Regions from separate parts of the Bacteroides cellulosilyticus genome, predicted to be linked through region 2. Evidence: riboswitches for the same ligand, from Rfam matches in the RefSeq annotation. Region 2 holds a riboswitch; each other region holds the start of a gene.

What was found. A riboswitch is a leader RNA that binds a small molecule or an ion and turns the genes downstream of it on or off. The one in region 2 is predicted to bind cobalamin.
Region 1: another riboswitch for cobalamin. It lies ahead of K6V21_RS16220 (cysteine-rich CWC family protein); the one in region 2 lies ahead of K6V21_RS20295 (TonB-dependent receptor).
Region 3: another riboswitch for cobalamin. It lies ahead of K6V21_RS26145 (TonB-dependent receptor plug domain-containing protein); the one in region 2 lies ahead of K6V21_RS20295 (TonB-dependent receptor).

The regions. Positions count from the first base shown of each region.
Region 1 is NZ_CP081903.1:4,382,371-4,385,536, forward strand. Features, by position in the region: gene nrdD (anaerobic ribonucleoside-triphosphate reductase) at 1-640, opposite strand, end outside; cobalamin riboswitch at 774-993, opposite strand; cobalamin riboswitch at 1,086-1,290, shown strand; gene K6V21_RS16220 (cysteine-rich CWC family protein) at 1,356-1,586, shown strand; gene accC (acetyl-CoA carboxylase biotin carboxylase subunit) at 1,579-3,090, shown strand; gene K6V21_RS16230 (biotin/lipoyl-containing protein) at 3,109-3,166, shown strand, end outside.
Region 2 is NZ_CP081903.1:5,343,451-5,346,616, forward strand. Features, by position in the region: gene K6V21_RS20285 (DUF4251 domain-containing protein) at 1-505, shown strand, start outside; gene K6V21_RS20290 (hypothetical protein) at 686-919, opposite strand; cobalamin riboswitch at 1,090-1,298, shown strand; gene K6V21_RS20295 (TonB-dependent receptor) at 1,423-3,166, shown strand, end outside.
Region 3 is NZ_CP081903.1:6,809,974-6,813,139, forward strand. Features, by position in the region: gene K6V21_RS26135 (TolC family protein) at 1-21, shown strand, start outside; gene K6V21_RS26140 (serpin family protein) at 79-1,320, opposite strand; cobalamin riboswitch at 1,422-1,625, shown strand; gene K6V21_RS26145 (TonB-dependent receptor plug domain-containing protein) at 1,675-3,166, shown strand, end outside.

The DNA.
Region 1 (3,166 bases), 960 kb from region 2:
AGAAAGACTTCAGATTGGTGGGTGCCGTGGAGTTACCGCCTACGGATGCGGTTCCGCTGATCAGCCACGGATACATGGTGATGCTTGCGCAATAATTGGCAAGATTGGTTTCATCATTCTTGTATATGAAGTGTTGGTTCAGCAATTCGATGTAGCGGTCTGAAAGTTCCTTGCCGTACATGTCCTTCAGGCGGTCAGTCAGCAAACGGCGGTTCAGACGGATGAAGTTCGATTTGGGGAGTTCGCCTATCAGTGTGGCTATATTTTTATTTTCCACATTGGCGTTAGCGTCATACTTGCTACCGGTGGCAGGGTTGGAGGCATCGCAGTAATCCATTAGGAAACGGAGCTTGTCACGTACTTCCCGGTCTTCCAGATGTTTCTGTCTGTATAGCATGAACGCTTTTGCTACACTGTAATAGTGTTCAGCCATCAGTGCCACTTCTACTTGGTTCTGTATATCTTCTACACTGGTTCCATCACTGATGTTCACGCGGCTGAGTATGTTGGTGATCACATCTTGTGTGGCAAAACTGCCGACAGATAAAAATGCTTTACTAATTGCGTTCTTGATCTTATCAAGTGAAAACGCTTCTTTTTTCCCATCTCTTTTGACGATGAAAGTCTCCGAATTGATCATACCTGTAATTTAAGATTTAACAAATAAATATTCTTTGTTTAGTTAGCTATACTAAATCAAACGACAAAATAAGGAGAGTAAGTAATAAAATGAATCTTGGAGGATGCACTCTATCGCTTTTCACCCGAAAGCCTGAATGATTACAGATATCGGCAGGTCTTCTGACTTGTTTCCGTTGTGGCGCCTTCCCGGTCTTTGCAGGACCAGTGGCTAAAGAATGCCACAATCTTTTCTCCACATGGTAGGGAGATGAAACTTACAGCTACGGGGATAGTCCCTGATTTTCACAGGATTCCCTTTTAATTCCGTTTCACGCTTGCGGTGATTTGGAAACCGTTATCGCTGACAAAGTTAGAAATAAAATCAATAATCCAACGGATGATAGAAAAAAATATTCCCTGCTTATATTTTTTGTTTTAAAAAGCATCTCCAATGATAATTTCCACTATCTTTGCCCCGAATTGGTTTCGGATGAACATTTCTGTCATTTGGATTAAAAGGGAATCGGGTGTAAATCCCGGACAGTCCCGCTGCTGTGAAGCTCCATAACTTTCTTGATAAATACTTTAGCCACTGGCTGTGAATTGGAGGCCGGGAAGGAATCAGAAAGGGAGTCAGTCAGAAGACCTGCCATTCGTTAAAGTCTGTTGCTACTCGTGGGATTAGGGGAACAGTACGAACGAATAATTGTTTTAATTTAATTAATGCGAGAGGGATGCCTATGAAAAAGGTATGTCCGCGTTGTGGTGCAACCTTTGAGTGTATGCACGATCGGATTTTGTCATGCCATTGCGCTACGGTACGACTGAATGAGCAGCAACGTGCTTATTTGCAAAAGAATTATCCGGGCTGTTTATGTCATGACTGTCTGACGGCAGTCAAAGAGGGTATTGTTATGGATGTATGTGATGCACCCCTTTGCGATAAACAGAAGAACAATGATTAAAAAAGTATTGATTGCCAATAGAGGCGAGATTGCTGTACGTGTAATGCGTTCCTGCAAAGAGATGGGAATACGTACAGTAGCTGTCTATTCGGAAGCGGATCGTGCAGCAAAACACGTCATGTATGCCGATGAAGCCTGTTTGATAGGTCCGGCAGCTTCCAGAGACAGTTATTTGAATATAGAGAATATAATTCGTGCTGCCCGGCAGCATGAAGCGGATGCCATCCATCCCGGATATGGTTTCTTATCTGAAAATGCCGACTTTGCCCGTCGTTGCAAAGAAGAAGGCATTATTTTTATCGGGTCTTCTGCCGAAACAATGGAAGCGATGGGTGATAAAATCTCAGCCCGTAAACACATGATTGCAGCCGGAGTACCGGTAGTTCCCGGTACGGAACAACCCTTGCAGAGTGCCGGGGAGGCTGTGATGATATGTAATAAGATCGGCTATCCCGTGATGCTGAAAGCCTCTATGGGTGGTGGTGGAAAAGGTATGCGACTGATACATAGTGAGGATGAAGTGGTTGAGGCTTACAATACCGCCCGCTCGGAGTCTATGTCTGCTTTTGGTGACGATACGGTATATCTGGAGAAATTTGTGGAGGAACCCCATCATATTGAATTTCAGGTATTGGGTGATAATCATGGCAATGTGATTCATTTATTCGATCGCGAATGTTCTGTTCAGCGTAGAAATCAAAAAATTGTGGAGGAAAGTCCATCTCCCTTCCTCACTCCGGAATTACGCAGAGAGATGGGAGAGAAGGCTGTGGCTGCCGCCAAAGCAGTGAACTATTCGGGTGCAGGTACTATCGAATTTCTGGTTGATAAGCACCGTTATTTCTATTTCCTGGAAATGAACACCCGTTTGCAAGTGGAACATCCCATTACCGAAGAAGTGGTGGGTGTGGACTTAGTGAAAGAACAGATCATGATTGCAGCCGGTTATCCGTTGCATCTTAAACAGGAAGATTTGTTTCAGCGGGGACATGCTATCGAATGTCGTATCTGTGCGGAAGATACAGAGAATAATTTCATGCCGTCTCCGGGAATCATTAAGTTATTGGCTGAACCGAACGGTATCGGTGTCCGAATCGATAGCTATGTTTACGAAGGGTATGAGATTCCTATCTATTATGATCCCATGATCGGAAAACTGATCGTATGGGCCACCAATCGGCAGTATGCCATTGAGCGTATGCGCCGTGTGCTGTATGAGTATAAAATTACCGGATTGAAGACCAATCTTACTTATCTGAAGCGCATCATGCACAACCCCGATTTCGTAAAGGGAGAATACAACACGCTGTTTATCGAGAAAAACTCGCGTATGTTGCAGCGTCCTAACAGTAATAATGAAGAAATTGAGAATATTGCCATGATTGCCGCTTATATAGATTACCTGATGAACCTGGAAGAGAATTCTTCCACGCAATCGTCTGATGGTCGTCCTATCAGTCGCTGGCGTGAGTTCGGTTTGCAAAAAGGAGTTTTACGTATTTAAAGAGGGAGGAAGTAGTTAATGGAAATACATATTGGAAACCGCGTTGCCGATGTGACGTTGGTCAGTAAAGAAGATA
Region 2 (3,166 bases):
AAGTGAAAACCGCCGTGCAGAGCGTAAAGCACAGCGTGACGCAGAAAAAGCCAGGGAAAAAAGAGAAGAAGCACGGGCATATGCCGATGCTGTACAAGCTATCAACAACAGAAAATTCGTACTGGAAGCTGACCGTATTACGTTTAAAAGAGGACGAAGTGCTTTCGTTACATCAAATACCAACTTTGTTCTTTTAAACGGTGAAAAAGCATCCGTTCAGGTTGCTTTCAACGGCCCCTATGCAGGTCCTAACGGCATTGGCGGTATAACCGTAGACGGAAGAGTGGGTGAAGTTAAAACAGCCACAGATAAAAAGGGAAATGTAACTTGCAGTTTCAGTGTGATGGGTGTCGGAATTTCCGCACAAGTTTCCATCAGATTAACCCACGATACCAACAATGCATCCGTTACAATCAACCCGAATTTCAACTCAAACAGATTGTCACTGGATGGCAAAGTAATACCATTATCCGAATCGAGCGTATATAAAGGACGGTCGTTCTAATTACTGCTTCCCTAAATTGTACAATATATAGAGATATATCCGTGAATAAATATCATGTTCTTTTTCACGGATATATCCTTTATTTATAAATTGTGGCATCTTCACACAGAGATGTACCATTGCGACAATCATAAAACTCAAAAGTTTCTCTCATGTCCAAAAGTACTGCATCTGTCCATTCTACTCTCCGCTCCATTGACTTAACTTATTTCTCATTTCTTCAGTAGTTATCACTTCTCCCCGTTTCATCTGCTCCAATGCATTATCAACCTTTTCCTTTAACTCTGGAGAGAAGTAAAGAATATCATCCGGACAACGTCTATCCAATAAAGTCTCAATTTCTTCTAATAGGCGCTCATCGTTTACCGCCAATAGGCGTTGAAACAATAGTTGTTTACGTTCCGCTGTTTTCATGAAGCATTGTTTTTATTATACTACAAAGATAGTCTTTTTAATTTATTACGGATATAAACGACAAGACAGAATTCATATACTAAGCACTTTTATCTCCCCTACTCCCCCCTCTTTCTATGCCACAGGGAACATTTTCAAGGATGCTTTTTGTTCAGACAGACTTTTTTCATATCTTTGCAGCGGTTTTTGGTTCCATACCTCCCTGTCGCTATGGGGAGGATGGTGAAAAGGGAATCAGGTGTAAATCCTGAACAGACCCGCTGCTGTAAAATCCGTTTCAAATCTTGAATATACCCAATTAGCCACTGTCCGTAAACCGGATGGGAAGGCATTCAAAGATGGATAAGTCAGAAGACCTGCCAAAAATGATATAGTTTTAATGCTTTCGGGAAATAAAGCAGAAAAAACATTTAGTCTGGCAGTTCTTTATCCTCCATAAAGAATTCTCTCTCTTCATGTATATCCTCCCGAAAGTAAGTCATAAATACTTTAAAAAGACTGAAATGAAAGTTTTTTCATGTGTATTATTTATGCTGACTTGTCTTTCGCAGATAAGCATAATGGCACAAAACAAAATTACTCTATCGGGAAAGGTGACAGACCAGCATGGCGCTCCTTTATCTTTGGTGACGATTGCCGTAGAAAACACCTCATCCGGAACCTATACGGATGACAACGGCCGGTATTCCCTACAAGTCATACCCGGAAAACATACTCTTGTCGTATCTTTAGTAGGTTATCAAACTGTAAAGACACCCCTTAATATCCAGCAAAACAAAACACTCAATTTTACATTGGAAGAAAGCTCTGTTGTCCTGAATTCCGTTGAAGTATACGGAAAGACCCAGACACAGAAAGTGAAAGAAGGGGCTTTCTCTGTCAATGCTCTTGACATAAAACCCATCGTCAATTCACTAAACAACCTCAATGACCTGGTGAACCGGACAACGGGTATCAAGGTCAGAGAAGAAGGAGGTGTCGGTTCGGATTTCGATTTATCCATTAACGGTTTGTCAGGAAATTCCGTCCGCTACTTCCTGGATGGAATGCCACTGGACACCAAAGGAAGTGGCGTTTCGCTCGCTAACCTGCCGGTAAATATCATAGACCGGATTGAGATATATAAAGGTGTAGTTCCTGCAAGCCTGGGAACGGATGCATTGGGTGGTGCTATCAATATTATCACAAAAGAGGAAAAGAAGAACTATCTGGATGTCTCTTACAGCATCGGTTCATTTCATACACACAAGGCAGATCTGAACGCACAAATAGTGGAGCCCAAAACAGGACTGATTATCAAGCCTACCGTCGGAGTGAACTATTCGAAGAATGACTATAGGATGAAGGACGTGCAAATGCGGGATGAAAGTGGCGACAATTTCATTTATGGTAATCCTAAACGTTTCCACGATGACTACTTCTCTTTACTGGCACAAGTAGAAGCCGGGGTTGTCAACAAATCCTGGACAGACGCATTTTTTATTTCCGCTTCTTATTCCAAGACAGACAAGGAGTTGCAAACCGGCTCCGTTCAAGGCAAAGTCTATGGTATGGCAGAAAAGAACTCGGATGCCTGGAATATCTCGGCACGTTACCGGAAACGTGACTTCGTTTTAAAGAATATGCAGTTGAACGCCTCCCTTTCTCACACCTGGGACCATTCAATAACCGTGGATACTGCCTACCGGCAATATTACTGGGATGGCGGCTATATAGTGAGCCCGCGCAATGAAATTACGGGCAAAGGACCGTCCATGCGCCACTATAAACGTCCGTTGACCATTGCCCGCGCTAATCTGGACTATCAGTTGAACGAACACCACAACTTTAATCTGAACTACCATCTGAGCCGCACCGGCAACGACCGCTATGATGATTTGGATGACACTTTCGAGGCTTCCAAAGACATTGTGACCAAGCATATCCTGGGTTTTTCATACAACCAGTCACTTCTGAATGGAAAGATGGAAAATGTGTTTTTTATAAAAGATTACATCAACCACCCGAATATCCGACAAACTGACCAGGGCAGCGTGACGGGCTCTAATGAGGTGCGGGGAAGCACCACCAAGAACTATTTGGGTTATGGTGCCGGGCTTCGGTACACTATCGCAGAATTTCTCGCCGTAAAAGTATCCTACGAACATAGCGTGAGACTTCCCATTGCACGCGAACTGTTGGGCAACGGGGTCACCATCAATGCCAACGTGGCACTGGAACCGGAGAAAAGCAACAACTTCAATGCAG
Region 3 (3,166 bases), 1.5 Mb from region 2:
ATTTATAAGAGTAAGTTGTAAAAACAGTATATTATAACGAAAGAGGGCTTGAATGTTCAGGCCCTCTTTTATCATTTATTATAGTTTCGTAATTTTCCCCATAAAAAGAATTGCTCCCGTACTCTTTTCCTTAATTACGAAAGCAAAAGGACGGTCTACATAGAAAGATATAGGAGTAGATGGCCCGGCAGAAGTTTCCAACATTCCACCAACTGTAACAGCCGCTGCTTCAGTACCTTCCTCATCTACATTTACATAAGTAAATTGCTGCAAAAGCCCAATATATAACTCGGCAGCCGACATTTTAGAGAAATCAGCCTTATAACCATCAAAGGCATCCTTCATCCCCATAGCAACCATATCCTCTATGAGCATCTTGTCATACTCCACTTTGAAACGGGGAAGTTTAACCTGCAATTGCCTGCTCGACAAAGCTGCATTCCATTCCTTCCAGTTTTCATAAGTCAACTCGGACAAACTCTCATCTAAAGTCTTATCCACGGCAGGCAATAAGAGCACCATACTGAAAGCTTCATTGCCATACGGCAATTCTGCGATGGAGAATGCTGAGTTCTGAGCATAATTAAACGTTTCTGTCTGATTCATCATGTTCACTTTCTGCTCAGTACCATCAGAATTAGTAAAATTTTCCTGGCGAGTATCCGATTTTTGGAATTGACTCTTCCAAATGCCTTTGAAGTAGAGTGCATTAATCAAATACATACGTGCATCTTCCGGTATTCTCTGTATAACCTCTTTTATACAATTATTCGTCTGCTCAGCGCACCACCGGTTAATCACATCCTTCGCTGTGGGAGATGTAAAATCAAGTTCCTGTACCTGGGCATCATACATCTTCTTATTCACCTCCACAAAAGAATCGTAAACTTTAAAACCTTGTTTTACCCAAATAGAATTGGCGATTCCTAATTGAGTGGTATTATCTAAATCCAATAAAGCTGAAGTTAGCTTTTGATTATAGTTATTCAGATCATCAAGAGAGAAAGAAGCGGCAGGAAATCCCAATACGTTCTGCATTTCAGTAAGCGTATTGCCCGAAGCTCCGTTAGTAATCATTGATAAGCAAAGTGATGCACTCAATGGAGACACAAAAACATTCGGTTTTTCCTTTTCGGTACTGCACACCTGATCGAAGAAACGGAAAGCAAAGTCTGTACCTTTGTCCATTAAATCTTGTTCCGCACGGGTGAGATTGATGTCTTGACGTGGTTTTGGTTCCGGTTGAGAGGGGGTCTCATCATTTTGACAAGCTGCAAGGATACTGAGTAGGCTTAGCGCAGCAATAGTTTTCTTTAGCATAAGCATTATAGTATTAGTTTTCTATTAAGTTACTCTGTTAGAATAAATGCATAAATTTATAAAATACTGCACCACATTACAAATTAAACATAAATCTTTCCTATCTTTGCTCCCGGTTTTGTTGGAGTATGCTTTTCGGTATACTCCATGAAAAGGGAATTGGGTGTGACTCCCAAACAGTCCCGCTGCTGTGATCTCCTATTGCAGGATTTGCCAATCACCTGTGCCACTGCCAATATTCGTATGGTGGGAAGGCGGCAAATCCGGAGTAAGTCAGAAGACCTGCAAAACCGATCATTTTTTATGCCTTCGAGGAAAGGGCATGAGGTGTATCTATTTTATAGCTTTCTGTATATGATAAAAGATAATCTATGTCGGTACATCTGGCTACGGTTTTGTTTGTGTTGCCTTGTGTGCTGTTTTTGTGCCAGCCTGCAAGCACAACAGACGGGAGACTCCATTACGGGAAAAGTACATGCCATTCCGGAAGTGGGGATAAAAGGTCGGCGTGTGCCACGGGCTCTCTCAGCAACCGCCCCGCTCCAACAGATGAAGAAAACTGATATGGAACGTTTGGGAGTATCGGATGTGGCCGATGCAGTTCGTCATTTCTCGGGAGTCAGCGTTAAGGATTATGGTGGAATTGGTGGATTAAAGACTGTTTCTGTACGCAGTTTGGGAGCGCAACATACAGCAGTCAGCTATGATGGAGTGACTGTCAGTGATTGTCAGTCAGGGCAGGTAGATATCTCCCGTTTTTCGTTAGACAATGTTTCCGAACTGGAACTCAGCATTGGTCAGAGTGATAATATTTACCAGACAGCGAAGATGTTTGCCTCTGCCGGTGCTTTAAGTATCGAAACCGCACGTCCGGATTTCAGTAACCGACCTTTCCGGTTGCTTGCAAATATGAAAACCGGTTCTTACGGGCTTGCTAATCCTTCTCTATTTTATGCTCAGAAATTAAGTAACCGTTTCAGTCTTTCTGCCTATGCTGATTATTTACGGGCGGACGGCAATTATCCTTTCAAAATGTGGAATGGGAATAAACTGATTGACTCCAAACGAAACAATAGTGATATAGAGACTTATCGGGCGGAATTAAATTTGTTTGTAACTCTGAATGAGAAACAGGATTTGAAAGCCAAAGTTTATCTCTTTGATTCGGAAAGAGGGTTACCCGGCGGAGTGATTTATGACAATCCGTATGCTGCCGAAAGACTATATGACCGTAATTATTTCGGCCAATTGAAGTATGAGAACCGATTCTCAGAGAAATGGAAGCTACAAGCAAGTGGAAAATTTAACTTCAGCTGGAACCGGGACTATAATAATGAATCTTCCGGCATTACAGACAATCGTTTCCGCCAGACTGAGACTTACTTATCCGCTACCCTATGGAGCGAACCGGTAAAAGGGTTATCTTTCTCATTAGCACAGGATTTCGCCTATAACTATTTGTCAACAACTTTACAGAACAATCAATATCCGGAACGTTTCACCTATTTAACAGCAATAGCCACACACTATAAAAGCAACCAATTTTCTGCTACCGCTTCTCTGCTGAATACTTATATTACAGAGAATGTACGGACAGGAAAAGCTGCTGCAGACCGTAAACGCCTTTCACCCGCTGTCAGCCTGTCGTGGAAACCTTTTGATTTTGGTCTACGTTTCAGGGCTTCATACAAAGATATCTTCCGTACGCCGACATTCAATGATTTGTATTATCTGATAATTGGCAACCATAATTTAAAGCCTGAAGTTACCCGGCAATTCAATGTAGGTACAACGTGGAATTCTACTTCATTGGAATTTATCGACTATCTAAGCCTTTCAGTAGATG